2 regions of the Paenibacillus sp. RUD330 genome follow, and region 2 is predicted to be linked to the other one. Evidence: predicted binding sites of a transcription regulator. Region 2 holds the regulator's gene; the other holds the start of a gene.
The links. Region 2 encodes LexA, which represses DNA repair genes until DNA is damaged. Its sites were predicted from a motif close to CGAACATATGTTCG; they were not measured.
Positions count from the first base shown of each region.

Region 1: the regulator LexA is predicted to act here: its motif matches at 7,731-7,744, upstream of recA (recombinase RecA).

Region 1 is NZ_CP022655.2:3,031,210-3,046,281, reverse strand. It holds gene yfmF (EF-P 5-aminopentanol modification-associated protein YfmF) at 1-321, shown strand, start outside; gene yfmH (EF-P 5-aminopentanol modification-associated protein YfmH) at 326-1,615, shown strand; gene ymfI (elongation factor P 5-aminopentanone reductase) at 1,612-2,361, shown strand; gene CIC07_RS13755 (DUF3243 domain-containing protein) at 2,477-2,728, shown strand; gene CIC07_RS13750 (DUF3388 domain-containing protein) at 2,908-3,672, shown strand; gene CIC07_RS13745 (helix-turn-helix domain-containing protein) at 3,696-4,634, shown strand; gene CIC07_RS13740 (YajQ family cyclic di-GMP-binding protein) at 4,874-5,365, shown strand; gene pgsA (CDP-diacylglycerol--glycerol-3-phosphate 3-phosphatidyltransferase) at 5,500-6,075, shown strand; gene CIC07_RS13730 (competence/damage-inducible protein A) at 6,283-7,533, shown strand; gene recA (recombinase RecA) at 7,819-8,883, shown strand; gene CIC07_RS13720 (RecX family transcriptional regulator) at 9,009-9,689, shown strand; gene rny (ribonuclease Y) at 9,877-11,421, shown strand; gene CIC07_RS13710 (TIGR00282 family metallophosphoesterase) at 11,486-12,280, shown strand; gene CIC07_RS13705 (stage V sporulation protein S) at 12,407-12,667, shown strand; gene CIC07_RS13700 (dipeptidase) at 12,788-13,756, shown strand; gene CIC07_RS13695 (2-oxoacid:acceptor oxidoreductase subunit alpha) at 13,909-15,072, shown strand, end outside.
Region 2 is NZ_CP022655.2:2,546,627-2,561,698, reverse strand. It holds gene CIC07_RS11670 (HAD family hydrolase) at 1-113, opposite strand, end outside; gene CIC07_RS11665 (hypothetical protein) at 167-682, opposite strand; gene CIC07_RS11660 (aldo/keto reductase) at 779-1,765, opposite strand; gene CIC07_RS11655 (DUF896 domain-containing protein) at 1,767-1,958, opposite strand; gene CIC07_RS11650 (LysM peptidoglycan-binding domain-containing protein) at 2,120-2,584, opposite strand; gene lexA (transcriptional repressor LexA) at 2,795-3,418, shown strand; gene CIC07_RS11640 (hypothetical protein) at 3,565-4,137, opposite strand; gene CIC07_RS11635 (GNAT family N-acetyltransferase) at 4,309-4,764, opposite strand; gene CIC07_RS11630 (TetR/AcrR family transcriptional regulator) at 5,011-5,556, opposite strand; gene CIC07_RS11625 (SDR family NAD(P)-dependent oxidoreductase) at 5,766-6,704, shown strand; gene CIC07_RS11620 (cupin domain-containing protein) at 6,643-7,068, shown strand; gene glnA (type I glutamate--ammonia ligase) at 7,316-8,644, opposite strand; gene CIC07_RS11610 (MerR family transcriptional regulator) at 8,680-9,093, opposite strand; gene CIC07_RS11605 (methionine gamma-lyase family protein) at 9,186-10,421, opposite strand; gene hflX (GTPase HflX) at 10,441-11,766, opposite strand; gene CIC07_RS11595 (AAA family ATPase) at 11,789-12,805, opposite strand; gene CIC07_RS11590 (YdcF family protein) at 12,928-13,638, opposite strand; gene CIC07_RS11585 (ribonuclease FAU-1 family protein) at 13,635-14,192, opposite strand; gene cyoD (cytochrome o ubiquinol oxidase subunit IV) at 14,423-14,767, opposite strand; gene cyoC (cytochrome o ubiquinol oxidase subunit III) at 14,768-15,072, opposite strand, start outside.

The sequences.
Region 1 (15,072 bases), 480 kb from region 2:
CAGTCCGGCATTGAAATCGCCAACTACGACAAAGCGGTCGCCATCATCCAGGAGCAGCTGGAGAGCATGAAGCGCGGCGAGCTGTCGGAGCTGGAGATCAGCCAGACCAAAGCGATGCTGACGAATTCCTTGCGGGAGCTCCAGGACTCCGCCTACGAGATGATCGCCTACGATTTCAACAGCGTCCTGTCCGGCAAGGAAAGGTCGGCCGGCGAGCTGCTTGAGGACGTGCGCGCCGTGACGCCCGAAGACATCGTGAGGGTTGCGGAAGGCGTCAAGCTGGATACGATCTACTTCCTGCGCGACAAGAAGGAGGCCTGACAACATGCAGAAGCTCAGTTATCCCGGCGTCGAAGAAACGCTTTATCACGAACAGCTGCCGAACGGGCTGCAGGTTTACGTGCTGCCCAAGGAAGGGTTCCAGAAGACGTACGCGACCTTTTCGACCCGCTACGGCTCGGTAGACAATCATTTCGGCATCGGCGACGGACCGCTTGCCCGCGTTCCGGATGGAATCGCCCATTTTCTAGAGCACAAAATGTTCGAGGAGCCGGCCGGAGACATTTTCGCGACTTTCGCCTCGCAGGGCGCTTCCGCGAATGCGTTCACGAGCTTCGACCGGACGGTCTACCTGTTCTCGGCGACAGAGCAGATCGAGGCCAACCTGACGACGCTGATCAACTTCGTCCAGAATCCGTACTTCACGGACCAGAACGTCGACAAGGAAAAAGGAATCATCGCGCAGGAAATCAATATGTACAGCGACAATCCGGACTGGCGGGTCTACTACGGCCTGATCGAGGCGCTGTATCAGGTGCATCCGGTCCATATCGACATCGCCGGAACGGTGGAATCGATCTACAAGATCGACAAGGAAATGCTTTACCGCTGCTACGAGACCTTCTACCACCCTTCCAACATGCTGCTGTTCATCGTCGGCGGCGTCGATGCGGAGAAGGTATTCGAGCTGGTGCGGTCCAACCAGGCCGCCAAGACGTATGAGCCTCTCGGCGAAATCAAGCGCTTCTTCGATCCCGAGCCGCAAGGCGTGAATACGCCGCGCAAAGAGATCCGGCTGCAGGTCTCGCTGCCGAAGTGCCTGTTCGGCTTTAAGGAGAAGACCAACGGCCTCGACAGCGCTGCGCTGCTGCGCCGGGACGTCACGACCAAGCTGATGCTGGAAACGATTCTGGGCTCCAGCTCCCCGACCTATCAGCAGCTGTACGACGATAATCTCATCTCCGATTCGTTCGGATACGAATACAACTGCAGCACCGATTACGGCTTCTCCATCATCGGGGGCGATACCAAGGACCCGGATGCTCTCGTCGCGAGAGTCAAGGAAGCGGTGGCGTCCATGCAGCAGAGCGGGCTTGATGCCGAAGCTTTCGAGAGAACGAAGCGCAAGCGGATCGGGAGCTACCTGAGAATGCTCAATTCCCCCGAGTCGATCGCAGGCGAATTCACCCGGTACAAATTCCGCGGACAGGATCTGTTCGAACTGCTGCCGGCTTACGAGAGCATCACGCTCGACGAAGCCGACGCCCGGCTGAGAGAGCATTTCGACTTCGGCCAGCTGGCCGTGTCCGTCGTGCTGCCTCCGGCGGAAGCATGAAAAGCCTGCAGGAGATGACCGTCCTCATCACCGGGGGAAGCCGGGGCATAGGCGCCGCCATCGCGCGGCGCTTTTCCGCGGAAGGGATGAATGTGGTCATCCATTATTTGAATTCGCATGAGCGCGCCAATGAAACGGCCCGGGAATGCATCGCTCTCGGCGGCGGCAGGGTCATGACGGTCTCCGCCGACATGCGATCCAGGGAAAGCTTGGCCAGAATGAAGGAGAAGCTGGAAGCGGCAGGGCTGCTTCCGGATATTCTCGTCAACAACGCGGGCATTTCGCATTACGGCATGCTGGCGGATCTCACCGAGCAGGAATGGGACGACGTGACCGCGGTCAATCTCAAGGGATTGTTTCTCTGCACGCAGCTGTTCATGGCTCCGATGGTCAGCGCGCGCTGGGGGAGGATCATCAACGTTTCCTCCGTATGGGGCATCTCCGGCGCATCCTGCGAGGTGCTGTATTCCGCGACCAAAGGAGGGGTCAACGCCTTCACGAAGTCGCTCGCCAAGGAGCTGGCGCCGTCGGGAGTGACGGTCAACGCAGTCGCTCCGGGAGCGGTCGACACGGAAATGAACAGCCATCTCGATCAAGGCGAGCTTCAGGCGCTCGAAGAGGAAATTCCGGCCGGAAGGCTGGCCCATCCGGACGAGATCGCTTCGCTGGTCTACTTCCTTTCCTTGCCGGAATCATCCTACATAACCGGACAGGTCATCAGTCCGAACGGCGGCTGGATCACATGAGTGGTCCGGCCGCAACTTTTTTCCAGCCCTGGTCGTCGTATAGGGAAGATGGCCTCCGCACACAATAGGGTCGTTGATGATTTCTTTCTCTATTCGACCAAGGAGGCGACGAAGCATGTCTACTGTACTTTCGAGCTTTGAAGGATGGAAGGAATTTCTGTCCGACCGCGTGGAGCAGGGCAAAAAGATGGGGCTTACCGAGGAGACTCTCGGCAACCTCGCTTATGAGATCGGATCTTTCCTCGATGAGAAGGTCGATCCGAAAAACGAAGAGCAGCGCGTGCTGAAGGAGATCTGGGACGTCGGAGACGAGGAAGAGCGCAAGACGATTGCCCGCCTCATGGTGAAGCTGGTCAATCACGGTTAATCATCGACTTTTGGCGGAGAGCTCCCATTCGGGGGCTTTTCTACTTGGCTGTGGACACCAAGTTTCCGCCGTCGAAAAATCGTCGGCATGATCATTGCGGTTTTTTGCCGAATCATGTAGAATGTAGGCTTATAATGAAGGGCATAAAGACAGCTCATTCCCCCAGGACGGTGTGATTAATGGAATCCAAACAGTGGTATATGGAGTACAAAATACATAAGAACCGGCCTGGCCTGCTTGGGGATATCGCCTCCCTGCTCGGCATGCTCAACGTCAACATCATTACGATCAACGGGGTGGAGGACCGCACCCGCGGCATGCTGCTCCAGACCAACGACGACGAGAAGATCGAGATTCTCGGCAAGATGCTTGCCAAGGTCGAGAACATCACCGTCAACAAGCTGCGTCCTCCGAGCCTGGTGGATCGGCTCGCGGTGCGTCACGGACGTTATATCGAACGGGATTCGGATGATCGAAAAACCTTCCGCTTCACGCGGGACGAGCTCGGGCTGCTGGTCGATTTCCTCGGCGAGATCTTCAAGCGGGACGGCAACCAGGTCATCGGGCTGCGCGGCATGCCGCGGGTCGGCAAGACGGAATCCATCATCGCCGGCAGCGTCTGCTCCAACAAGCGCTGGACGTTCGTTTCCTCCACGCTGCTCCGCCAGACGGTCCGCAGCCAGCTGTCGACCGAGGAAATGAATCCCGACAACATCTTCATCATCGACGGCATCGTCAGCACGATCCGCTCCAACGAGCGCCATCACGCCCTTCTCCAGGAAATCATGGAGATGCCTTCGACCAAGGTCATCGAGCATCCGGACATCTTTATCCGCGAATCCAATTATGATTACAGCACTTTTACGACGATTATCGAGCTTCGCAATACGCCGGACGAAGAAATCTCCTATGATTCCTTCACCGTCAATTATAACGATTTTTAATTTGAGAGGAGGCATGGCCAACCATGTCTGAATTGGGCCAAACCCTGCGCACGGCAAGGGAAGAAATGGGACTCTCCCTGGACCAGGTGCAGGAGATGACCAAAATCCGCAAGCATTACCTGACGGCGATCGAGGAAGGCAATTACGCCGCGCTTCCAGGCAGCTTTTATGCCCGTGCATTCGTCAAGAACTACGCGGAGGCGGTCGGCCTCAACGCCGACGAGCTTCTGAACTACTACAAGAACGAGCTTCCCGCGGCTCCGGCGGCCTCGGCTGTAGAGCCGGCTGCCGCCCCGCAGCCGCCGCGCAAGGCATCGACTTCGCGGGCGACCTCCGAACGGGTCGGCAAGCTGGGATTTTCCGTGCTGATGTGGGCTTTTCTGGCGCTGATCGTCGTCTTGATCTGGATTTTCGTCATTAAGCCGGATCGGCAAACGCCGACCGCAGACGAAACGCCGATCACGACGAATACGCCCGGCCCCGGACAATCGCCGTCTCCGGGAGACGCTGCCGGAGGGGCGAGCCCGACGCCTAGCCTGACTCCGTCGCCGACGCCGACCCCGACTCCGGAAGGGGCTGTCACGTTCGACCGCAAGTCGGGCAAGATCGATTACTACAAGACCAACGGAGCCGTCACCATTGAACTGAGCTTTACCGGCACCGCATGGATCGAGGTCCGCAAAGGCGGTCCCAAAGGCGAGTTCCTGTACAACAAGGCGGCCGAAGCCGGCGATACTCTGTCCGTACCGGTGGATGACGTCATTTACCTCAATACCGGACGCGCGGACAATACCGAGATTACGGTCGGCGGCCAGCTGATCGACGACGGAGACCGTCCAAGCTCGAAGAAGATCCAGTTTGAGCCGGCATCCGGAGCGGATGCGTCATCCGGGAGCGGCGATGCCGATTCGGCCGGAACAGCCGACGGCGCGAGCGGCTCCGATTCCGAGAACAGCCACTAGCACACGACAAGGCATCCCTTTGCGGGATGTCTTTTGTATTTCGCGGTTGGAAATGAGGGCGGAACGGAAAGATAGAAGGATGAACGGAAGCCGGTGATGCTGTCCGTGCTCGGTGCAAAAGGGAAGCTGGCCCAGGACCGCAGGCTTATTGCTTGGGAATCCGGCGGCGGCCCCGCCGGTTATACTTTCGCAGCCGGATGTTTTATAATAAGAGGAATGCCATGTAAGGAGGATTTGCCATGAGTTCCGAAAATTCGTTTGATATCGTATCGAAGGTCGATCTGCAGGAGCTGAACAACGCGATTGTCCAAGCGGAGAAGGAAATCGAGAACCGCTTTGATTTTAAAGGAAGCAAGAGCAGCATCAAGCTCGAGAAAGAAGAGCTGGTCGTCCAGTCGGACGACGAGTACAAGCTCAAGAGCGTCATCGACATTCTCCAGACCAAGATGATCAAGCGGAACGTCCCGATCAAGAATATGGACTTCGGCAAGATCGAAGCCGCCTCGCTCGGCACCGTGCGCCAGCGCATCAAGCTGAAGCAGGGGATCGGCCAGGACGACGCCAAGAAGATCAATATCCTTATCCGCGACTCCAAGCTGAAAGTGAAGAGCCAGATCCAGGGAGACCAGCTGCGCGTGACCGGCAAGAGCCGCGACGACCTGCAGGCTGTCATGGCGTTGCTACGCGGCGCGAACCTCGAGCTGGACCTGCAGTACACGAATTTCCGGTAACAATTTTGACAGCGGGTTTTCGGTTCGTTTATACTTTTATCGTATAGGAACCGGCTATGTCCGTTCTTTTGAGAATGGCCTCCCGGGTAGCGTACATACTTTAGGTTAGAGTTTTGTCAGGGAGGGGAACCCGCGTGAATTTGGCCAACAAGATCACGCTTGCGCGTATTTTTCTCGTGCCTGTAATCATGTTCTTTTTGCTGATCCGTCTTGATCTGGGATCCTTTAAGTTCGGGGACTATCAAATTACGTACACGCAGATGATCGCCACGCTGATATTCATTATCGCGGCCAGCACGGATGGCCTGGACGGATATTTGGCCCGCAAGAACAAGATGGTGACCAATCTGGGCAAGCTGCTCGATCCGCTCGCCGACAAGCTGCTCGTCGCAGCCGTGCTTATTTCGCTGGTCGAGATGGACAAGCTGAGCGCTTTGTTCGCCATCGTCATCATCAGCCGCGAATTCGCCGTGACCGGCCTTCGGCAGATCGCTCTGCTGGAAGGCTCCGTACTCGCCGCAAGCACTTGGGGCAAGTGGAAGACAGGCGTCCAGATCGCCATGATCATTGTGCTGCTGCTCAACAACTTCCCGGGTGCATTCCTGGACCTGCCTCTGGATCTGATCCTGAGCTGGGCTGCCGCATTGATTACGGTATGGTCGGGCATCGACTACTTCATCAAAAACCGCAATCTTATCCCGGTTGAATAACCGGCTGGACAAGGCCATCGATCCCCGCCGGGATCGGGGGCCTTTCTTGTACGCTGGAGGATGGCGCCGCCGGCTCCATTCTTCATTTTGCCTTGGAACGCTTGACCGGCATCGAGGAGCCTGTGCATGGACTACGCTCCCGCCGATTGTCTCGCCGTCATGAGCCTCTTGCTGCGACAAACCCAATCCTGGAGGAGAAATGCCATCATGAAAGCCGAAATCATTGCGGTCGGAACGGAACTGCTGCTTGGCCAAATCGTCAACACCAACGCGCGCTATTTGTCCCAAGGGCTGGCAGCCCTCGGCATCGACGTGTTTTTCCAGACGGTCGTCGGCGACAACGCCTCCCGGCTGAAAGAAGCCATCTCAATCGCTGCTTCCCGGGCCGATCTGCTCGTCTTCACGGGAGGCCTAGGGCCGACGATGGACGATCTCACCAAGGACGTGCTTGCCGGCATGCTCGGGCGCAAGCTGGTGATCCACGAGCCTTCCCTGGCGAGAATGGAAGCCTTCTTCGCGAGCCGCGGCGCCCATATGGTGGAGAGCAACCTCAGGCAGGCGAACTCGATCGAAGGAAGCGCCGCGCTGGACAACGAAGCGGGACTCGCCGTCGGCAACGCCCTTGAACAGGACGGCATCCGCTATATTCTGCTCCCCGGACCGCCGATGGAGATGAAACCGATGTTCGAGGGGCCCGCGACAAGCTGGATCCTTCAGGAATACGGCCGTGGAGCGACGCTTCACTCCCGCATCCTCCGATTTGCCGGCATCGGCGAATCCAAGCTGGAGCATGAGCTGATCGATCTCATCGAAGCGCAGACCGATCCGACGATCGCTCCTTACGCCAAGGAGGGAGAGGTGACGATCCGCCTGTCGTCCAAATCGCCGGATGAAGCGGAAGCTCTGAAGCGGATCGACGATATGGCCGCGACGATCCAGTCGAGGGTCGGCAGCTATCTGTATGCGCAGGAGGACATCCCGCTGGAGGAAGCGGTCCTGCGGCTTCTGCGCGACCGCCGGCACAGGCTGAGCAGCGCCGAGAGCTGCACCGGCGGGCTGCTCGCCGAGCTGATCACCTCGAGGCCCGGCAGCAGCGGAGAGTTCCTGGGAGGCGTCGTCACGTACACCAATGTGCTCAAGCATCGGCTGCTCGGCATTCCGATGGAGATGCTGGAGGGCGCGGGAGCGCCGGGGGCGGTAAGCGAGGCGACGGCAGCCTTGATGGCCCAGCGGGTGTCCGAGACGACCGGCAGCGACTGGGGCGTATCCATAACGGGCGTAGCGGGTCCAGGAGAGTCCGAGGGCAAGCCGGTCGGACTTGTCTACATCGGCATCTCGCGCAAGGGCATGGAGGCTTCCGTATACACGCTGCAAGCCGGCGGCAGCCGGGAAATGGTGCGGATGCGGGCGGCCAAGCACGCCTTGTACCGGCTGTGGACATTGCTGAAGGAATCCTGAGCCGCGGATTTCGGAGCAACGCGCCCGGCGGCAGCCGGTCCGGCTCCGGCTGCATTCCATGTGCTCTTTTCTCGGCATCGGGAATGGTCTACAATGGAGACAGTTAACGGAAGAACCGTAGCTTGCATGCGCAGCTGCGGTTCTTTTTCGTCCGGATGCCGCAGCGGATACGGAGGTGGCGCCGCGGACAAGAAAAGCGAATGTATGTTCGAAAAAAAGCTTGGCAAAGTGATGCAAACAGGCTATAATAGAACTATAAAATGATGAATGAAGGATGTGGATCTCTTGTCAGATCGCCGCGCAGCTTTAGATATGGCTCTCCGCCAGATTGAGAAACAATTCGGAAAAGGCTCCATTATGAAACTAGGCGAGTCCACGCATATGACCGTAGAGACGGTTTCCAGCGGTTCCCTCGCATTAGATATCGCACTCGGCATCGGCGGATTCCCGCGAGGCCGCGTCATCGAAGTATACGGTCCGGAATCCTCCGGCAAGACGACGGTCGCTCTCCACGCGATCGCGGAAGTGCAGCGCACGGGCGGCCAAGCCGCCTTCATCGATGCGGAGCATGCGCTTGATCCGCTTTATGCGAGCAAGCTCGGCGTCAACATCGACGAGCTGCTGCTGTCGCAGCCGGATACCGGCGAGCAGGCTCTCGAGATCGCCGAGGCGCTCGTGCGCAGCGGCGCGGTAGACGTCATCGTCATCGACTCCGTCGCCGCTCTCGTGCCGAAGGCCGAGATCGAAGGCGAGATGGGCGATTCCCACGTCGGCCTTCAGGCGCGCCTCATGTCGCAGGCGCTGCGCAAGCTGTCCGGCGCCATCAGCAAGTCGAAGACGATCGCGATCTTCATCAACCAGCTTCGGGAGAAGGTCGGCGTCATGTTCGGCAATCCGGAGACGACTCCCGGCGGCCGCGCCCTGAAGTTCTACTCCAGCGTTCGTCTCGACGTGCGCCGCATCGAGAGCATCAAGCAAGGCAACGACGTCGTGGGCAACCGCACACGGATCAAAGTCGTGAAGAACAAGGTGGCGCCTCCGTTCAAGCAGGCGGAGATCGACATCATGTACGGAGAAGGCATTTCCCGTCAAGGCAGCATCATCGACATCGGCGTCGAGATGGACATCGTCAACAAAAGCGGCGCTTGGTTCAGCTACAACGGCGACCGTCTTGGTCAAGGCCGCGAGAATGCCAAGCAGTTTCTCAAGGACAACCCTGCCGTAGCGGATACGATCGATACCAAAATTCGCGAGGCGCATAACCTCAACGCTGCCGCCGAGCGGGCAGCCGCGGGTATCAATCCTCCTGTAGAGGAAGACGAGCTGGACGAGCTGGAGCTGGACGTTTAAGCCGTCCTGCAAGCATTCCAGGAGTTCTTGCACGGAATAGACCGGCCTGACAGGGAAGCACCTCTGAATCGTTCAGAGGTGCTTTTTTGCTCAAGCTATCCGATCGTGGATAGGAAGGAGGCACTATGCAGGACAGCAGCGAGAAAGTCGTGACCAAGGTAGAGCCTGACTCCCGCAAACGTTCCTATTACTGGATCTGCCTGGACGGGAATGAGGAGCCGGAGTTTTCCGTCCATGAGGATATACTCGTCAAGTATAGGCTGCTCAAAGGGAGCGTTCTCAGCAGCGAGGAGCTGGAGGGAATCCAATCGGAGGGAGACCGGTATAAGGCTTATGCCTCAGCTCTGTATTATGCCGGATTCAAAATGAGGACGGCCAAGGAAATGGCGGACTATCTGAAGCGCAAGGAATACACGGAGCCGGATATCCGCTATGCGGTCGAACGGCTGCAGCAGGAGAAGGTCATCGATGACCGCGATTATGCGAGAATGTACGCCGCCCAGAAGGTGAAGAGCAGCCAGAAGGGGCGCCGGCTGATCCGTCAGGAGCTGGAGCAGCGCGGGGTGTCGAAGCTGACCGCCGGCGAGACGATCGAAGCGCTCGATGTCGGAGCCGAACGGGATGCGGCATTCAAGGCCGCGGCCAAGAAATGGCGGAGCCTAAAAGGCGAGGATCGCGATAAGCGGCTGAAGCTGACAGGATTTTTGCTGCGCCGCGGTTTCCAGGGCGATCTGGTCCGGGAGGCCGTGCGGCATGTGTCGGAAGGGGAGGAGCTGGAGACCGAAGGGCTCTGGCTTGACAATTGAAATTGCGTAAAGCTACATTAATAGTGCATCCGCGAGTGAAAGGGATGTATTTCCTTTCGTAAATGGGTTCAAGATTATTAGTCTCCATTCTACAGTCTTAGACACGGTTTGGAACCGAATCGCAACAACTGAATATCATTCCCGGCTTTTTTTCAGCCTTGGTGAATGCAACGAGGAGGTGAACAAGATGAGCCCCGTTATTTGGTGGATCTTGATCGTTCTCGTTGTTGGCGCGATTACCTTTGGGATTGGTTACTTCGTCCGAAAGTCGATCGCCGAGGCTAAGATTTCCAGTGCAGAGCAGGCTGCCGTCCAAATCGTCGAGCAGGCGAAGAAGGAAGCGGATGCCCTGAAGAAGGAAACCGTGCTGGAAGCGAAAGACGAAATCCATAAACTCCGTTCTGAAGCGGACAAAGACATTCGGGAGAGACGCAACGAGAATCAGCGTCTCGAAAGACGGCTGCTGCAAAAAGAGGAGTCACTGGATAAAAAACTAGAAGCACTCGAACGCAAAGAAGAATTGGTAGCCAACAAGGAGAAACGAATCGAAGAAACACAGGATCAGATCGACTCCATCTACAGGCAGCAACAGAGCGAGCTCGAACGGATCTCCGGCCTGACCACGGAGGATGCCAAGACCATCATCTTCACCAACGTGGAGCAGGAAGTCCGCCACGAAACTGCTCAGATGATCAAGGAAATCGAGCAGCAGGCGAAGGAAGAGGCGGACAAGAAGGCGCGCGACATCATTTCGCTGGCTATCCAGCGCTGCGCCGCCGATCATGTGGCGGAGACGACCGTATCCGTCGTCACGCTGCCGAACGAAGAAATGAAGGGCCGGATCATCGGCCGGGAAGGCCGCAACATCCGCGCACTGGAAACTTTGACGGGTATCGATCTTATCATCGACGATACGCCGGAAGCGGTCATCTTGTCCGGCTTCGATCCTATCCGGCGTGAAATCGCCCGCACCGCACTTGAGAAGCTCGTTGCGGACGGACGTATTCACCCGGCTCGAATTGAAGAGATGGTGGAGAAATCCCGCCGCGAGGTGGACGAGCGGATCCGCGAGTATGGGGAGCAGGCTACTTTCGAAGTGGGCGTGCACGCCATCCACCCGGATCTCATCAAGATTCTCGGCCGCCTGAAGTACCGGACGAGCTACGGCCAGAACGTGCTCAAGCACTCCATGGAAGTCGCGTATCTGACCGGGCTGATGGCCGCCGAGCTGGGCGAGGACATCACGCTCGCCAAGCGCGCCGGACTGCTGCATGACATCGGCAAGGCTCTGGACCATGAAGTGGAAGGCTCCCACGTCGAGATCGGCGTCGAGCTGGCCCGCAAGTACAAGGAGCATCCGGTCGTCATCAACAGCATCGCATCCCATCATGGCGACTGCGAAGCGACTTCCGTCATCGCGATGCTCGTCGGAGCGGCAGACGCCTTGTCCGCAGCACGCCCTGGCGCACGCCGCGAGACGCTGGAGACGTACATCAAGCGTCTGGAGAAGCTGGAAGCCATCTCCGAATCGTTCGACGGCGTCGAGAAATCGTACGCCATCCAAGCCGGACGCGAAGTCCGCGTCATGGTTCAGCCGGAAAAGGTCGACGATACCGAGGCGTTCCGCCTCGCCAGAGACATCACGAAAAAGATCGAAGGCGAGCTCGATTATCCGGGACATATCAAGGTCACGGTCATTCGGGAAACGCGCGCGGTCGAATACGCCAAGTAACACCGTGGATCATCCCGCTCTCCGGAGCGGGATTTTCTTTGCAATCCGAAGGAGGCAAGTCATGTTGAAAGTCATGTTCATCGGAGACATCGTCGGCAACGTCGGCCGCACGGCGCTGCGCAAGGCACTGCCCGCTCTCCGGTCCAAATACAATCCCGACATCATCATCGTGAACGGCGAGAATGCGGCGGCGGGCAGGGGAATAACGGCCGCGATCGCCAAAGAGTTTTTTGATTGGGGCGTCAACGGCATTACGATGGGCAACCACACCTGGGACAACCGGGACATCTTCGAGTGGATCGACGATGAGGAGCGGATCGTCCGTCCGGCCAACTTCTCGCCGCAATCGCCCGGCCGCGGAGCGGCCGTCATCAAGGTGAACGGCAAGAAGCTCGGCATTCTGAACTTGCAGGGCAGGACATTCCTGCCGCCGAATGACGATCCGTTCCGTGTCGCGGACGAGCAGCTGGAGCTGCTGCAAGAAGAAACGCGCTGCGTCATGGTCGACTTCCATGCGGAGGCGACATCCGAGAAAATCGCGATGGGCTGGTATCTCGACGGCAGGGCGGGTCTGGTCGTCGGCACGCATACCCATGTGCAGACGAACGACGACCGGATCCTGCCGGGCGGAACCGCCTATCTGACGGATGTAGGGATGACCGGACCGATGGACGGCATCCTCGGAATGGAGCGGAACGCCGTGCTGCACAAGTTCCTGACCGGCCTTCCGTCGAGATTTATCGTGGATGAAGGCGACTGGCATCTGCACGGACTCATCGTCCACATGGACGAAACGACCGGGCAGGCCGCGAAGCTGGAGAAAATTCGATTGACCGAGACGTCTCTAGCGATGTACTGAAAGAACGATGGCGAATCCTGGAGACGGGTATCGGAATGGAAGAAGGAATTTTTTGTCCTCTCTCGAATAGGTTATGAAAGTAGTGTAGAGCTGCAGCTACCCATCATTCCCGAGGAGGTACTTTCCATGGAAGTATTGAAAGTTTCCGCTAAGTCCAATCCAAATTCCGTCGCAGGGGCACTGGCTGGAGTTCTAAGGGAACGTGGAGCTGCTGAGCTGCAAGCGATCGGGGCTGGAGCGATCAATCAGGCGATCAAGGCCGTGGCGATCGCTCGAGGTTTCGTCGCTCCCGGCGGGGTGGACCTCATCTGCATTCCCGCCTTCACCGATATCGTCATCGACGGCGAAGACCGCACAGCCATCAAGCTGATCGTAGAGCCGCGCTGACGACCGGACAACTTATCCCATTCGACCTGTTTACGGTGTAAGCAGGTTTTTTTGCGTCCATTCAAGGTTATGGCTTCATATCATGCAAGAGCAGGAAACGGAACAGGAGGCTGCAGCGCCATGAAACACCCTGTACTCGGAGTTGCGGATCTGCATTGCGACGTGCTCAGCAAGCTGCTGAGAAACCCGGAGCTCGACGTCTGCCAAGCCGCTGGCGGCTCCGGCAGCAGGCAGCTCGATGTGACGCTTGACCGTCAGCTGGCCGCAGGCTATATGCTTCAGGCCTATGCGATTTATTTGACGGAAAGCAGGCCGAAGACATTCGACGCCGTTCTCCGCAGCATCGACCTCTTTTACGAAAAGATCGTCTCCAATGATGCCTACCGGTTCGTAGGAACCAGGCAGGAGCTTGAGCGCAGCCTTGCCGCACGCCGGATCGCCGCCGTCCTGACGCTGGAAGGAGCGGACGGGCTGGAGGGCGACTTCGCGATGCTGCGTCTTGCGCGCCGGCTGGGAGTCCGCATGCTTGGCCTGACCTGGAACTACGGGAACTGGGCAGCGGACGGAGTCATGGAAGAACGGCAAGGCGGACTCACGGAAAAAGGGCGGCAGCTCGTCCGGCATTGCAACGAGCTCGACATCATTTTGGATGTGTCGCATTTGACGGAAAAAGGGTTCTGGGAGCTGGCGGACCGGACAGAGAGGCCGTTCATCGCCTCGCATTCCAACGCGAAGTCGGTCTGCGCCCATCCGAGAAACCTGACCGACGATCAGCTTCGGGCTGTCATTGCGCTGGGGGGAAGGATCGGCATGACCTACGTGCCTTATTTCGTCAGCAGCGCGGAGCAGGTGCGGATCAGCGACATCCTTCGGCATATCGAGCATATATGCGCCTTGGGAGGAGAGAAGCACATCATGCTGGGGTCCGACTTCGACGGCATCGAGCTGTATGTGCAGGGCCTTCGGCATCCCGGCGACGTCCGCTCGCTGCGCTCCGCTCTCGTCAGCGAGTTCGGAGCGCGGCAAGCCGCGGCTTTCATGAACGGCAACGCGATTTCCTTCCTTCTGAGCGAGCTGCCGTCGGAATGAGGCATCAGGCAACTATCAGTTTCTGTTATAGGTTCCATCGGATTCCTGTATGAGAACTTTTCTCGATAATGCCTTGCATTTTTAAAGGTGGAGGCATAAAATTTATGGAGATTGTGAAAAAGGTCTCATAGCAGATGAGGAGTTGGACGCAAGTGATCAGTCAGCTGTCTTGGAAAATAGGAGGCCAGCAGGGCGAAGGCGTGGAGAGCACCGACCGGATTTTCTCCACCGCTCTCAACCGCCTCGGCTATTATTTATACGGGTACCGTCATTTCTCCTCGAGAATCAAGGGCGGACATACCAATAACAAGATCCGCATCAGCACATCCCCCATCCGGGCCATCTCGGATGATCTCGATATTCTTGTCGCGTTCGACCAGGAAAGCATCGATCTCAACGCGCCCGAGCTCCGTCCCGGCGGCGTTGTCGTGGCGGACGCGAAATTCAATCCTGCCTTGCCGGAAGGAAGCGATGCGCGGCTGTTCGCCGTGCCGATCACATCGATCGCCGAGGATCTCGGCACTTCGCTCATGAAAAACATGGTCGCTTCCGGCGCATCCTGGGCGCTGCTCGGCCTTCCGCTCGAAGTGTTCAACAAAGCGGTCGAAGAGGAATTCGGCCGCAAAGGTCCGGCGATCGTCGAGAAGAACGTCGAAGCCGTGAAGCGCGGCGCCGAATTCGTGCTGGAGCAGGCGGGAGGTCCGCTCGAGGAGTTCGCTCTCGAACCGGCCGACGGCAAGCAGAAGCTGTTCATGATCGGCAATGAAGCGATCGGCCTCGGCTCGGTTGCGGCGGGCTGCCGGCTCATGAGCGCGTATCCGATCACGCCGGCATCCGAGATCATGGAGTACCTGATCAAGAAGCTGCCTAAGTTCGGCGGCACGGTTGTCCAGACGGAGGACGAGATTGCGGCGGTGACGATGGCGATCGGGGCAAATTATGCCGGCGTGCGCACGATGACGGCATCCGCAGGCCCAGGCTTGTCCCTCATGATGGAGGCGATCGGCCTCGCCGGAATGACCGAGCAGCCGCTCGTCATCGTGGATACGCAGCGCGGAGGACCTTCGACGGGACTGCCGACGAAGCAGGAGCAATCCGACCTCAATGCGATGGTCTACGGCACGCATGGCGAGATTCCGAAGGTCGTCATCGCGCCTGCATCCATCGAGGACTGCTTCTACGACATGGTGGAGGCATTCAATATCTCGGAGGAATACCAGGTGCCGGTCATCGTCATGACGGATCTGCAGCTGTCCCTCGGCAAGCAAAGCTGCGAGCCGATCGATTATGACCGCATCGAGATCCGCCGCGGCAAG
Region 2 (15,072 bases):
GCGCCGGACTGCTCCTGCGCCCATTCGCAAGTGGCCTGGAAGGCTTCGTCCACGCTCCGTTCGTCCCACAGGAGCGTATCGTCCAGATCAAACAGGACCGCTTTCTTCGCCATCTCTCTCTTCCCCCCGAACCATTATGTCCCTGCTGACGGCTGCAAGCCCGATGTCACTTCTGCGTAAAAGGAATGCCGTTGCGGGCGGCGAACTGCTCCAGGCTGGCCGCCATCCGGTCCGTAGGATATCGGTTCAGCACCCGGGAGAACACCCAGTTCGCCCCTTTGACCTGCTCGATGACGACATAGCTTTTCATGACCGAGATGCCTTTGATGGCTTCTTTATTCAGTCGCTTGTCGCCGGTCATGCGGCGTGTCTGCACAAAATCGGCTCCGACCGCCAAATAGGGGCGCCTCAGGAAGAACATCAGGGCCAGGAAGACGTACATCGCCACGACGATCCAGTTCCAGTTCGTCGCTCCTTCATCTTTTGGAAGGATCAGCACATACAAGGCGACGAACAGCACCAGCATGATCGGGGAGATGTAGTTGCGGCCCTTGAACCGTTCCGTACGATCCCCGGATACCGCGGGCTTGATGGCGGTCTGTCCCCTCTTCTTTCTCGTTGCATTGATCTGCGCCGAATTGCGGCGTACTTTGCGTTCCCAGGAACGAGACAATAGGGTCACCTCTGCGTTTGATTTTGTCGGCCTGGTTAAGGCGGCTTGTCCATATACGTAAGCGGGGCGCCTCCCGTTTCGCGTGGAGACGCCGACGGCCCGCTGTCAGAGAGGCCTGCGGAACTTCTCCAGGAATCGCGCCGGATATTCCGAAGGAAGGCGGCTCGCCTCGTCCAAAGCTTCGAATTGCTCCTTCGTAAGCTCCCAGCCCGCAGCTCCCATGTTTTCTTCGTACTGCGCGTAAGTGCTCACTCCGAAGATCGGCGATGTGATGCCCTTCTGCTGGATGAGCCAGCGGAGAGCCGTTTGCGCCGGCGTCTTGCCGGCTTGCGCAGCGACCTCCATCAAGACGTCCAGGATGCGGAAATTAGAATCCGTATTCCGGTATTGCCAGGAGCTCTCGCCGGCATTCGCGGTCAGCCTGCCTTCTGTCGGCTCCTGGCGCCCGTAACGGCCGGTCAGGAAGCCTCCGCCGAGCGGCGCCCATGGAATGATGCCGACGTTCTCCTCCAGGCAGAGAGGCACCATCTCCCTGTCCATCTCGCGGTTCAGGAGGCTGTATTGCGGCTGCACGCTGATGAAGCGCGACCAGCCCCGGCTGTCGCTCATGGCGAGCGCCTTCATCATCTGCCAGGACAAATAATTGGAGCATCCTATGTATCTGATCTTGCCGGCGGAGACGAGATCGTCCAAAGCGCGCAGCGTCTCCTCCAGCGGTGTCGCGTGATCCCATACATGGACCTGATAGAGGTCGATATAATCGGTTCCGAGCCGCTTCAGGCTCGCTTCCACGTTCTGAACGATATGCTTGCGCGACAGTCCGGCTCCGTTGATATGCTCCTCCGTCTGCATGCGCACCTTGGTGGCCAGCACATATTCGTCCCGATTGCCTGCGATCGCCCGTCCGACGATCTCCTCCGACCTGCCCCCGGCATAAACGTTGGCCGTATCCAGAAAATTGCCGCCCTCGCCGCGAAAATGGTGGATCATGCGTGCCGCCTCTTCTTCGGATGTCGTATTGCCGAACATCATCGTGCCGAGGCACAGCTCCGATACGGCCAGCCCGCTTTTGCCGAGCAATCGGTATTCCATGTTATCGGCCTCCCTTTTTCTCGTCATCCACCCATTCAATGGTGTCCAGCTGCTGCTTGAAATTGCGCTTGAAGTTGGCCAGATACTGCTGTCTGAGCTGCGTCCGTTCTATGACTTCCTCAGGCGTCAGCCCGACAGATTTGTGCTTGCGGGAAAGCTCGTTGATCCTCGCGATCAAGGCATCGATATCCACTAGTCGTTCACCTCTGTTCCTTGACGTTTCCTTCTAACTTTGAACTACGGAGAAGAGCTTGTCAAGAAAGCCAAAAAACCCCGGCGATGTCCGCCGGGGCTGATATCTGCGTAGATGGAATTAGACGCTCATAAGCAGGCCGAAGCTCCGATAGAAGCCGTTCAAGATTGCTTGGGAATGATCAAGGTCTGTCCCGCCTGCAGATCGGAATCCTTCAGCCCGTTGCGCTCCTTGATCATGAAGACGCTGCGCCGGATGTCGTTGGAGAGGCCGGAATTCCCGGCGATGGACCAGAGCGTGTCTCCGCTCGTCACCGTAATGGTAAGCTCGCCTTCCGCTGCGGGGGTGATGTGAGATGAGCTCGCTCCGGAAAATCCCCAGAAGCTGGAGAAGGCCAGAAGGAACAGGAGCGCTGCCGCTGCATAAGGAAGCATTCGGCGCGGACGGCTGCTTCCGGCTGTCCTTGCCGAGACGGAGGAGGAACGGGTGATGAATCTGGAGTCGCCGGCGCCTGCTCCGGGACGGAAGCATTCCTTGAGATAAATATGTTCCTGCTTCTTCTCTTGCCTGCGGACCGTTGCCTCAGAGCCGCGCTCCGGCGTGCTGTATCCAGATAAAGTCATCATGACCGTTCACTCCCCAAACGTTTGTTCTTATTCACAGAATAACACGAACATTTGTTTTGGTCAACGCTTATTTGGAACGTATGTTCGCAGAACGCACCCGCCCTATGCGAACGGCTGTTTCTCGAACTTATGTTTGTACGAACTCGGGTTCTGTGCTATACTTTCCCTACATATTTCTTTCTACTAATTTCTAGTTTTGGAGTGATTGCGATGTCTAAAGTGTCCAACCGCCAGCAGGCCATTCTTGACTTCATCAAGAACGAAGTCCGGGACAAAGGCTATCCACCTTCAGTACGTGAGATCGGCGAGGCGGTAGGCCTGGCATCCAGCTCCACGGTGCATGGCCATCTGGACCGCCTGGAGAAGAAGGGCCTGATCCGCCGCGACCCTACCAAGCCGCGCGCCATCGAGATCCTCGACGGCGACGATGCCGCCATGCTGCCCTTCCCCGTCTCGATCAGCCGCGTTCCCGTCGTCGGCAAGGTGACGGCCGGAGTGCCGATCATGGCGACCGAGAACATCGAGGAGTACTTCCCTTTGCCGGCTGATTATGTCGGCGACCACGAGGTGTTCATGCTGAGTGTCGTCGGGGAGAGCATGATCGAGGCGGGCATACATAATGGCGATTACGTCATCGTCCGCCAGCAGCCTTCCGCCAGCAACGGCGATATCGTCGTGGCCATGACGGAAGATGACGAAGCGACCGTCAAGACATTCTACAAGGAACGCGACCATATCCGGCTTCAGCCCGAGAACGCCTCCATGGAGCCGATCCGGCTCAAGAATGTGACGATTCTCGGCAAGGTTATCGGATTGTTCCGCAATCTTCACTGAGGCTTGTCCCATTCCAGAGAATAGGAAGTCCCTTCCATTACCCCCCTATATTCCGCTTTATTCAGTCATTCGCGCACTCTGACAGAGTGCGCGTTTGTTTTTCAAAGGTTCTTATTTTTCGCTGTTATTCGCTGCTTCTCGCCACGTCAACGGAACTTCTCATGGAAAAATTCGTTCAGGTAAATATGCTTGGAGCCAGGATATTGGAAGCTCATGTAGAACCCCGAGGATTCAAGATGAATTCCGGCCAGGTACCGGCTTCGCACATAGGGCCTGATCAATCGGCGGAACCTTTCCTCCTGCCCGCTTCGAATCAGAACCGCCGCCTCCCTGGCGAAGGCGCCGCTGCCGGCCAGCTTCCGGTAGAGCGGCAGCACGGCTGCCGAAAGCCTGCGGAGCACGGCTGCCGAGAAAGCGAATTGCGCCGTTCCGGGAGGAATGGTCGTCGCATTCGTGTACGCCTGGACAGGCGGCGGATATTTGAAGTCCACGAAAAAGCCGATGCCGTTCGTACTGAACGAATGGACCGGCGCAAGCGGAACCTCCTCCCTGAACAGCTTCAACAGCGTATCGAGATCCGCTGCCCGCACAGCCGCGCTCCATTCCTCGGCGAACGGACGGCTCCGAACAAACCTGGCGTACAGCGGCAGCATGCTGGAGGCCGTCCGCGCGAGCACGATTCCCGACACCCGAGCCCGCGGCTTTGATTGTCTTGCCACGCTCTTCCCCCCTGTGGACCGGATTAGGATCGACATCCTCCGGCAAGATGCCTATGAGTATGAGCCTATGCCCCTCTAAGATTGTCTGAGAACAAGAAAAAACGGCTTGTCCGACAGGACAGCCGCTGATAAAGGCATATTGAACAAGAGCAAAGCACCAGGAAATGTCGTTTATAACGGTTTTGTCATGAATACGCTGTTCGGGTCCTCCACATACTCGGCGAACGGTCCGCATTCCATGAAGCCAAAGCTGGCATACAAATCCCGGGCTGGAATGAAAGCCGCCATGGAGCCCGTCTCCAAGCTGATCCGCCCGTAGCCCCTTCGTTTCGCTTCCGCGATGATATGCTCAAGAAGCTTTCGCGCAACCCCTTTCCTCAGATGCCTCGAAGCCGTCCTCATGGACTTGAGCTCGCCATGACTGTCGTCCAGCTCCTTGAGAGCGCCGCAGCCGAGCAGCTCATCCCCTTCCCATACGCTCCAGAACGTAATTTCCGGCTTTTTCAAACCGCTGAGATCCAAGGCATGCATGCTTTCAGGCGGAGAATTGCCGGCCATCGCCTGGAGATGTTCCCCGATCAAGGCCTGGATTTCAGGTCCGTTCAAGTCGTCCACAGTCATGCGCATCATTCGCTTTCTCCCCCAACCAATCCGTTTACCGTATTATATCGGCGTTCAGCCCAGGAAAAAAGGGAAATGCGGAAACAAAATGTTCCTCTTTTAGGCCTTGCTTTTAGAACGGTTTGGCTGATCATCAACGCCATGTATGCGTTCATTGCCATCCCGGCAGCTTCCGAACGCATCCGAGGTCTCCTTGTATCGTTGTTCCCATTCGCGCTCCGAGCGCCGGCAACCGCATCAGCCTCTGACTGCCTATAGGTTCCTGTCCAAGAGCAGGCCTACTTGTTCGGCAATGCTTTGAGATGAACCGGGTATTTCTTCTTTGAAATATGACTCCACAATTCCGACTACAGCCGCACCAAAAAACTGCAGAACCACCTCTTTGCTCAGACCGGCATTTCTCCCTGCCGCAGCATCCGCTTCGCTTTCCAGTTCCTCGATGACGAAATCATGGAAGCGGCTCCGAAAAAAAGGAGCTCCCTTGCTCGACAGCATCGCGGAAAAGAAGGAATAGTGCCGTTCAAAATAATCGAACCAAAGTGAATTTCCTTCTGCAAATGAAAGATCGGACCCGACTGCGCACAGCTTTCTCAGCTCGCCGATATGCTCTTCAATCAACTGGTCCAGCAAGTCGTATTTGTCCACATAATGATGATAGATCGTTCTGCGGCCGACGTTGGCCCGGTCAGAAAGATCTTGCATGGTGATCTCATCGAAGCTTTTCTCGGAAAGAAGCTGAATGAAAGCATTCTTGATGGCCTCTTTAGACTTTAGTATTCTTCTGTCCACGGTCGACACTTTAGCCATCACCATACTTTTCTTTGAATTTATCGCACCATTCACATCGCCTTGTGCAATAAGGCGCAAACGCCTCCAGATTGATCCTTGCAGACAGTCAGCCGCCATCTTATATTATACACATATGTGCGATATCGCACTATAATGCCGTTTATTGCTCCATTGGCTATACCAGCTTACACAATAAACTAGACCAGGAGGCAGTCGGTATGTCGAAACAAAAAGTATGGTTTATTACAGGTGCAGGACGCGGTATGGGGGTTGATATTGCAAAGGCAGCCTTGGCAGCGGGACATAAAGTCATCGCTTCCGGACGCGATACAGAAAGAGTCAAGCAAGCAATCGGAGATGACGGCAATCTGCTCGTTGTCAGATTGGATGTTACCAGCCTTGAGGAAGCCAACTCAGCCGTCCAGGCAGCCGTTGAGCGTTTTGGCACGATCGATGTCCTCGTCAATAATGCGGCCAGCTTTTATGCAGGCTTCTTTGAAGAGCTGGCCCCGACGCAAATCCAGAAGCAGCTCGACACCAACCTCATCGGACCGATGAATGTCACGAGAGCCGTTCTTCCCGTCATGCGCAAAGCTCGCTCTGGACATATTATTTCAATCTCTTCGCTCGCCGGCATCGTCGGCCAAGACTTTTGCGTGGCGTATTCGGCTTCGAAATTCGGTCTTGAGGGCTGGATGGAATCTCTCCAGCTGGACGTCGCTCCATTCGGAATCCACACCACCATTGTCGAGCCCGGCTTCTTCCGGACCGAGCTGCTTGAGCCGGAGTCGACCATTTGGGCCGAGCTGAGCATTGACGATTACGCCAGCCGCACAGCCGCAACACGCTCCGGATGGGAAGCAATGAACGGGAAACAAAGCGGTGATCCTTCAAAGCTTGCCCATGCGCTGCTGACCATCGCCGGCGAGAAGCAGCCTCCGCTGCGCTGGATTGCCGGCGCGGATGCCGTCGCTGCTATTGAGCAAAAGGTGAATGAGCTCCAGAAGCAGATCGATGCTTATCGCGGGTTGTCCACATCTCTATCCTATGAGCAAGGGAATGAAAATCATCTGAACAGAGGAGACATCGATACCAATGACGGCAAAATACGAAGAAATAAGACATGGAGTCATCTTTCCCGCCGGAGAGAAAAATGAAGCCTATGCAAACTATTTCATAGGCCAAAGCTATCTCAAAACCTTGGTTGCCGATCCTAAAGTGAATGTCGGCGTAGGCAACGTCACCTTTGAACCCGGATGCCGGAACAACTGGCATATCCACCGCGATGGATTTCAGCTTCTGCTCGTTACGGGGGGCGAAGGCTGGTACCAGGAAGAAGGGAAGCCCGCTCAACGGCTGAAAGCCGGCGATGTCGTCGTTACTCATGATGGCGTAAAACATTGGCACGGCGCTGCCAAAGACAGCTGGTTCGAGCACCTTGCCATTACGGCCGGCAAGCCGGAATGGCTGGAGCCCGTATCGGATGAAGCTTACGAAAAGGCATCCCGGCAGAGGCCATAGAGGAACGGGGATCCTATGCTTCGTATTCCCCGCTTGATGGTTGCAGCCATGGATACGAAACGACAAAGCCCGCCGACCATTAGGTCGGCGGGCTTTTGATTTTGCATGGAGAATCCGGCCGCATGGACACCTCGGCCGCAACGATGCGCTCATGGAGCACATAGGCAGCTTGGACGGCGTCATTGCCGCCGCAGCAGTTGGCCTTCGTTGCGCCTTTGGCGCCTTCTAGCGATAACGCGTTCCCGTCTTAGTACAGAGTCAGGTACTGATCGCGTTCCCACTCATGCACTTGCGTTTTGTACATGTCCCATTCGATTTCCTTGAGCTCGTAGAAATGCGCCAAGGCGTGGTCGCCGAGAGCTTCTGTAATGATCTCGCTGCGCAGCAGCTCGTTCAGAGCTTCGCGAAGATCCTCCGGCAAGCTCGGAATGCCGTCCTCCAGCCGCTCTTCGTCTGTCATGACGTAGATGTTGCGGTCGATCGGAGCCGGAAGCGGCAGCTTGTTCTTGATGCCGTCCAGGCCGGCCTTCAGCATGACGGCCAGAGCCAGGTACGGATTCGCGGCCGGATCCGGATTCCGCACTTCGACCCGGGTGCTGAGGCCGCGGGAAGCCGGAATGCGGATCATCGGGCTGCGGTTGCTCGCCGACCAGGCGACGTAGCTAGGCGCCTCGTAGCCCGGCACCAGACGCTTGTAGCTGTTGACGGTCGGATTGGTGATGGCGGTCATCGCGCGGGCATGGCGCAGAAGGCCGGCCATGTAATAACGCGCTGTCGGGCTGAGTCCGAGCTGGTCGTCCTCGTCATAGAAGGCGTTCTCTCCGCCGCGGAACAGCGATTGATGGCAGTGCATGCCGGAACCATTGACTCCGAACAGCGGCTTCGGCATGAAGGTCGCGTGCAGGCCGTGCTGGCGCGCGACAGTCTTGACGACGAGCTTGAAGGTCTGGATCTGATCGGCCGCTTTAATGGCGTCCGCGTATTTGAAGTCGATCTCATGCTGCCCGGGAGCGACCTCGTGATGGGAAGCCTCGATCTCGAAGTCCATCTCCTCGAGCGTCAGCACGATTTCGCGGCGGCAGTTCTCGCCAAGGTCCATCGGCGCCAGATCGAAATAACCGCCCTGGTCGTTGAGCTCGGTCGTCGGCTCGCCCTTCTCGTTCGTCTTGAACAGGAAGAACTCAGGCTCGGGGCCGACGTTCATCGCGGAGAAGCCCATCTCCTCGGCTTCCTTGAGCACGCGCTTCAGGATGCCGCGCGGATCGCCGGCGAACGGCGTGCCGTCCGGCATGTAGATGTCGCAGATCAGGCGGGCGACGCGGTCCTGCGTAACCCACGGGAATACGACCCATGTGCTGAGGTCGGGATACAGGTACATATCGGATTCCTCGATGCGGACATAACCTTCGATCGAGGAGCCGTCGAACATCATTTTGTTGTCGAGGGCTTTCTCGAGCTGGCTGACCGGGATCTCGACGTTCTTGATCGTGCCCAGCAGATCCGTGAATTGGAGACGGATGAACCTGACGTTCTGTTCCTTGGCGATGCGCTTGATATCTTCTTTGTTGTAACTCACCGTATCTACTCCTCACATCATAAAATAGGTTAAAGTTAGCGTTTGTTCGGGAAAAAGCGGCTCAGCTGGCCTTGGATAAGCGAAGCCTTGCCGGGGCGCTTCTCTTGCAGCTGCTGCTTCAGGAGCAGGCGGAGCTGGGAATCGCTGAGCTCTCGGCGCTTCACTTCGGATATCTCCGTCATGATGGTCGCATCCTCGGATTCCTTGGAGACCGGGTTCATCACCTGCTTGATTCCGGCGATGTTGACTCCCTTCTCGATAAGGGATTTGATCTCCAGCAGCCTTTCCGCGTCGTTAAAGGAAAACAGCCTTTGGTTGCCCGAGGTGCGCGCCGGGACAATCAATTCATGCTGCTCGTAATAGCGGATTTGGCGTGCGGTCAGGTCCGTGAGCTTCATCACGATTCCGATCGGAAACAAAGCCATATTGCGGCGTATATCGTCAGCCATGTTCACATCAACCTTCCAATCGCGATAAGTTATGAACCTATTGTAATCGCGCGACATAAAGGTGTCAAGTCATGTTAGGTTCTTGTGTAAGTTTAACTAACAATAATACCCTGCTGCTCCAGTCTTTGAAGCGACTGCAGCAAAGCGTACTTGACATGGGAATAGGTCAATCCACCCTGCATATAAGCGATATAGGGCTCGCGGATGGGCGCGTCGGCAGACAGCTCCAGGCTGCCTCCCTGGATGAACGCTCCGGCCGCCATGATGACCGGATGCTCGTACCCCGGCATGTCCCATGCCTCCGGCACGACATGCGAGTCGACAGCCGCCGCCGCCTGAATGCCTTGCACGAAAGCCGTGAGAGCGTCGGGCGAGCCGAATCGGATCGCCTGAATCAGGTCCGTGCGCGGATCGTTCCAGGCCGGGGACGTTTCGAACCCGAGCTCCTCGAACATCGCCGCCGACAGCACGCTGCCCTTCAATGCCTGTCCGACGAGATGCGGCGCCAGAAACAGTCCTTGATAAATGCCGCGCAGCGTATCCAGCATCGCTCCGACCTCGGAGCCGATGCCTGGCGCCGTAAGCCGGTAGGCGGCCGCCTGGACGGCATCGGCCTTGCCCGCTATGTATCCGCCTGTCGCGGCAAGTCCGCCGCCGGGATTCTTGATGAGCGATCCTGCGATGAGATCGGCTCCGATCTCGGTCGGTTCCGACAATTCCGTGAACTCGCCGTAGCAATTGTCGACGAACACGAGCACATCCGGCTTGATGGATTTTACTCGGCGGACCATCTCTCCGATCTGAGCGACGGTGAACGAAGCTCTCCAGTCGTAGCCCCTCGAGCGCTGTATGCCGATGACGCGGGTCCGCTCCGTGATGAGCGTCTCGACCGCTTCCCAATCGACGCCGCCATCCGGCGCCAGCGCCGCCTCCTTATAGAGGATTCCCCAATCCTGGAGGGAGCCAGTGCCGTCTCCGGGCTTGCCGATGACCTTGTGCAGGGTGTCGTAAGGGCGCCCCGTCATGTACAGCAGCTCGTCCCCGGGACGGAGCAGTCCGAACAGCGCCGTGCTGATCGTATGCGTCCCGGACGCAAAATGAGGCCGCACGAGAGCGGCCTCGGACCGGAAGACGTCGGCATAGACGAGATCGAGCACCTCGCGCCCCCGATCGTTGTAGCCGTATCCGGTAGATCCGTTGAAATGAAAATCGCTGACCTTATGCTTCTGAAACGCTTCGATGACTTTCCACTGATTGCGCTCGGCGACGAGATCCAATTCCGCGAACCGGGATTGAACCTTCGCCTCTGCCGCCTGCGCAAGCTTCATGAGCTTGTCCAACTTGTATTCAGTCTCCTTGCTGTGTCGTAATTCCGGCGCTGGTCCGCGACTGGCGGTATGGCTCCAGCTTATGTCCGTTCACTTCGTAATCCGCGCGGTTGAGCTCCACCGTCAGCCATAGGACGTCGCCGTCCGCTTCCCGCTCCAGTACCTCGCCGCAACGGTAGGCAAGCGCGATCAGGTCCCCGCGGTCGGCCGGCAGGGCAAACGACCGGGTCTCCCCCGAAAGCTCGTCCTGGATCGCCTGCAGCAGGCGGCTCCGGTCTTCTGCGTCGTAGGCGCTGATGAGCAGCTGCCGAGGACCGCTGGACGGAAGCAGGCTTCTGAGCGCTCCTCCGACCAGATCCTTCTTATTATACACGAGCAGGAGCGGCTTGTCCGATGCCCCGAGCTGCTGGAGCAGCTCCTCGACGACGCGCATCTGCTCGCGCCGCATCGGAGACGAGCTGTCCACGACATGCAGGATCAGGTCCGCCTCCGCGACTTCCTCCAAGGTGGCGCGGAAGGCGGCCACGAGATCATGGGGCAGGTTCTGGATGAAGCCGACCGTATCCGTGAGCACGACTTCATTGCCGCTTGGCAGCGCCAGAACCCGGGAGGTCGGGTCCAGCGTCGCGAACAGCCGGTTCTCGACCAGCACGTCGGCGAGCGTGAGCTCATTCATCAGCGTCGACTTGCCTGCGTTCGTATATCCGACAAGCGCGACTTGGGTCACGCCCGTCTTGCGCCGTCGCTCCCGGTGAAGCTCGCGGGTGCGCGTCAGCTCCCGCAGATGGGCCTTGAGATCGGAGATGCGTCCCCGGATATGCCTCCGGTCGGTCTCCAGCTTGCTCTCTCCCGGCCCGCGCGTGCCGATTCCGCCGCCGAGGCGGGACAGATTCTTGCCGTGTCCCGACAGGCGCGGCAGCAGGTAGCTCAGCTGGGCGAGCTCGACCTGGATGATGCCTTCCCGGGTTTTCGCCCTTCCGGCGAATATATCGAGAATAAGCTGGGTCCGATCGATGATCTTGGCATCGAGCGATTCCTCGAGATTGCGCACCTGCGCTCCCGACAGCTCCTGGTCGAAAATGATCGTCGTCGCGCCGAGCTCCTCCTTGACGGCGCGGATCTCCTCGACCTTGCCTTTGCCGACGAGCCATTTGGGATCCGGCGCTTCCTTGTTCTGTATGACGGTGGCGAGCACCTCGACGCCGGCCGTATCGGCCAGGTTGGCGAGCTCTTCGAGCGAATGCTCCGGATCCGAAGGGCCGCGCTTCGCCTCCTGGGTGACCAGGCTGACGAGAACGGCCCTGTCGGGCATGCCGTGATCCGTTCTATAGGTAGTCGTATCCAAACTTCGCGAAGCTCCTTTCGCCCTATCCGAGCTCACCAGGCACCTTGCCCTTCCCCTCCCAGCGCATGTCCTCCGGACGGATGCTCATGAGCTCCTGCCTGCCGGGACTGGCCGACGCATATTGGTTGAGGAGCCTGACGGCCTGGTGGCGGATGGATTTTTCGATGAGATTGCGGACATAACGGGCATTGCTGAAGGAATAGAGCGTAGCGGTCTTTTCCTGCATCAGGTGGCTCCTCAGCTTGAAGACGGTCTGCGGGAGCAAGGAATAGTCCCGGTCCTTGGCCATCAGCTCCGCGATCTGAATGAGCTGGTCCACCGAATAGTCCGGAAAGTCGATCTGGATCGGAAATCTCGAAGGCAGGCCGGGATTCGTCAGGAGAAAATGCTCGATCTCGAGCGGGTAGCCGGCCAGAATGAGGACGAACTGGCTGCGGTAATCCTCCATCGCCTTGACGAGCGTATCGATCGCTTCCTTGCCGAAGTCCTTCTCCCCGCCTCTTGCCAGGCTGTAGGCTTCATCGACGAACAGGACGCCTCCCAGCGCCTTCTTCACGAGGTCGCGGGTTTTCTGAGCGGTATGCCCGATATATTCGCCGACCAGATCCGCCCGCTCGACCTCGATCAGATGTCCCTTGGACAGCAGGCCCATCTTCTGGAACAGCTTGGCGACGATGCGGGCGATCGTCGTCTTTCCGGTGCCGGGATTGCCCTTGAATATCATATGATAGACTTGCGCTCCGCCAGAGAGCCCGGCTTCCGAGCGCATCTGGCTGATCAGAAGCAAGGCATAGATTTCATAGATCAGCGATTTGACCCCTTCCATGCCGACCATATGCTCCATTTCCTTTTGGATCTCGGCATATGGATCGGCAGCGGGGGCCTGCCTGGCCGCCCCCGCAGGCTCGGGATAATCGACCTGCTGCTGGGCGGCTGCAGAGGATGCTCCGAGACCGTACGTCTCATGGCTTCGCAGCACGACATTTATTTGGCGGGAGGGCCTAGCGCCCTGATGTCCCGAAGCGGCGTGTCCGTTCATCCGCGGCATCACCTGTCCTTCCTGCAATTGAATGGCTCTACCAATTGTATTCGGGACAGCAGAGCCATATTAACAGAATCAGACAGACTTCAGATCGGACCTTGACCGGATGCGGACGGACTTCATACCGGCTTGAGACCGACCAGCATGAGCAGCTTGTCCAGCTGCCACTTGCCGTAAGCGAGCGTCTCCCGGGTCTCGTTGGCTGCCGCGTTGAGCACTTTGGATTTGACGGAGCTCACGACCGGATCGGGAAATCCGAGGAAGCGCGCCATGTCGAGCGCCCTGGAGGCATGATACTCATGCGTAATGATGAGATAGGACTTGATGCCGGCGGCCTCGCCGGCTTCCCGGCTGAACACCAGGTTCTCGTAGGTGCTTGTCGCCCGGTTCTCGAGAATGACGGCTTCCTTGGGCACGCCGCGCGAAACGAGGTAGACCCTCATCCCCTGTGCTTCCGTCAGCTTGGAACCGTTGCGATCCAGCCCTCCGGAGACGATCAGCTTCTCCACTCTCCCGGCTTGGTACAGCTTCAGCGCCTGATCCAGCCTTTCCTTCAGTCCAGGGCTCGGCGCATCGTTCCAGAGAGCGGCTCCGAGCACGATTCCGGCCTGCCGCTGCGGCACCGGATTGGGTGGAGAATAATGCGTGATCTGCCAGAACAGGTACCCCGCCGCAAATACACCGAGAGCCCCGACAAGCAGGCAAGCGCGCACAAGGCGGCCCAGCAGGCCGCCATGTCGGTTTTTTTTGCGCCGGGCGGCAGGCTTCTTCGCCGCCCCGGTCTTTTTTGTCGGCTTCGGCTTGTTCGTACCCGCCTCTGCCGCCTTCATGATTCGCTGACCTCGCCCATCCGTTCGGCCAGCGTCTTGCGGTGGCGCAGGCTGAGCGTAAAGTAGCGGAAGCGGCCGTTCTTGATGGCGGCAAGCAGCCTTCCCGCCGTCTTGCGCGCCATCGCCGCTTCCTTGCGCGTCACATCGCCGTCGCGGATCGCATCCTCCAGCTCATCCTCGTCCATCAGGAACACTTCTCCCGTAGGAAGCACGACGATATCCAGATAAAGATCGTCGAACCAGGGAACCTGCTGGTCCGTTAGGCCTTGCGTCTTGCAGATGTCGATGTACCACTGCACGACCTTGCCCTTGTCGTCGAACATGGTCGTGACGACGAAATGCTCGCCGCGGGGAAAATGCTGCATCCAAAGATAGCCCCGGTCGGCCAGGCAGAGCCTCCGTCCGTTGTACTCCTTCCAGAGCGGTTCCCGGAGGTCGTGAATCCGGTAAAACGTGACCAGCCCTCTGAAATCCTCTCCGTCAAGCGTCAGGCATGTGTAGCTTTTGCGCAGGATACGCCGCCAGTTGGCCCGATCCGAAAATTTTCGTTTCATATGGAACGTACCCTTTCCCTTAAGATGCGGCAATGGCGCTGCGACTATGCTCGGTTCGCCCCTGCCTTTCTTCCGTGTTTCCTTTAGTTGACAGCTTACCACATCTTACTGTCCATCTCCAGCGGTAACGCCAAATAAGACCAACCTGCCTTGGCCATGTCAAGTCGGTTCCAACCGCTTGAAAAGAAAATATCCCCGCTCCTGATTGGAGGCGGGGATAGGAATGACGCTTATTGGACGACCGAGTTGAAAGACATGATCCATACGGAGCCGGCAACGATCGTGATGACGATGACGAAGCCGAGGACCAGCGCCATGACGTTGTACCGAGGCTTCTCGCCTTCGTTGATATGCATGAAGAAGAAAAGCTGGACGAGAAGCTGCAGGATCGCTGTGACGAGGATGACGAGCAGTGTCCCCGTCCGGGACATCAGGCCGTTGAATACGACGAGCATCGGGATGACAGTCAGAACGATCGAGATGATGAATCCGATCGTATAGGACTTGAGCGACCCGTGATTATGCTCTTCGTGATGGCCATGTCCATGGCCGTGGGAATCGGAATGCTGGCTCATCTACATCACCCCCATGAGGTAAACGACGGAGAACAGGAAGATCCAGATCACGTCGAGAAAATGCCAGTACAGGCTGAAATTCGAGATCTTGCGCTTGGTTACCGTTGTGATTCCGTGCTTGCGCAGCTGGAAGATCAGGCCGATGCACCAGAAGATGCCGACGGTGACGTGGATTCCGTGGGTGCCGACCAGGGTGAAGAAGGCCGACAGGAACGCGCTCGTGCCGATGTTCGCTCCTTCATGGACGAGGTTCACGAACTCCGTGACCTCGAGGTAAAGGAACGCCGCTCCGAGCAGGAGCGTCA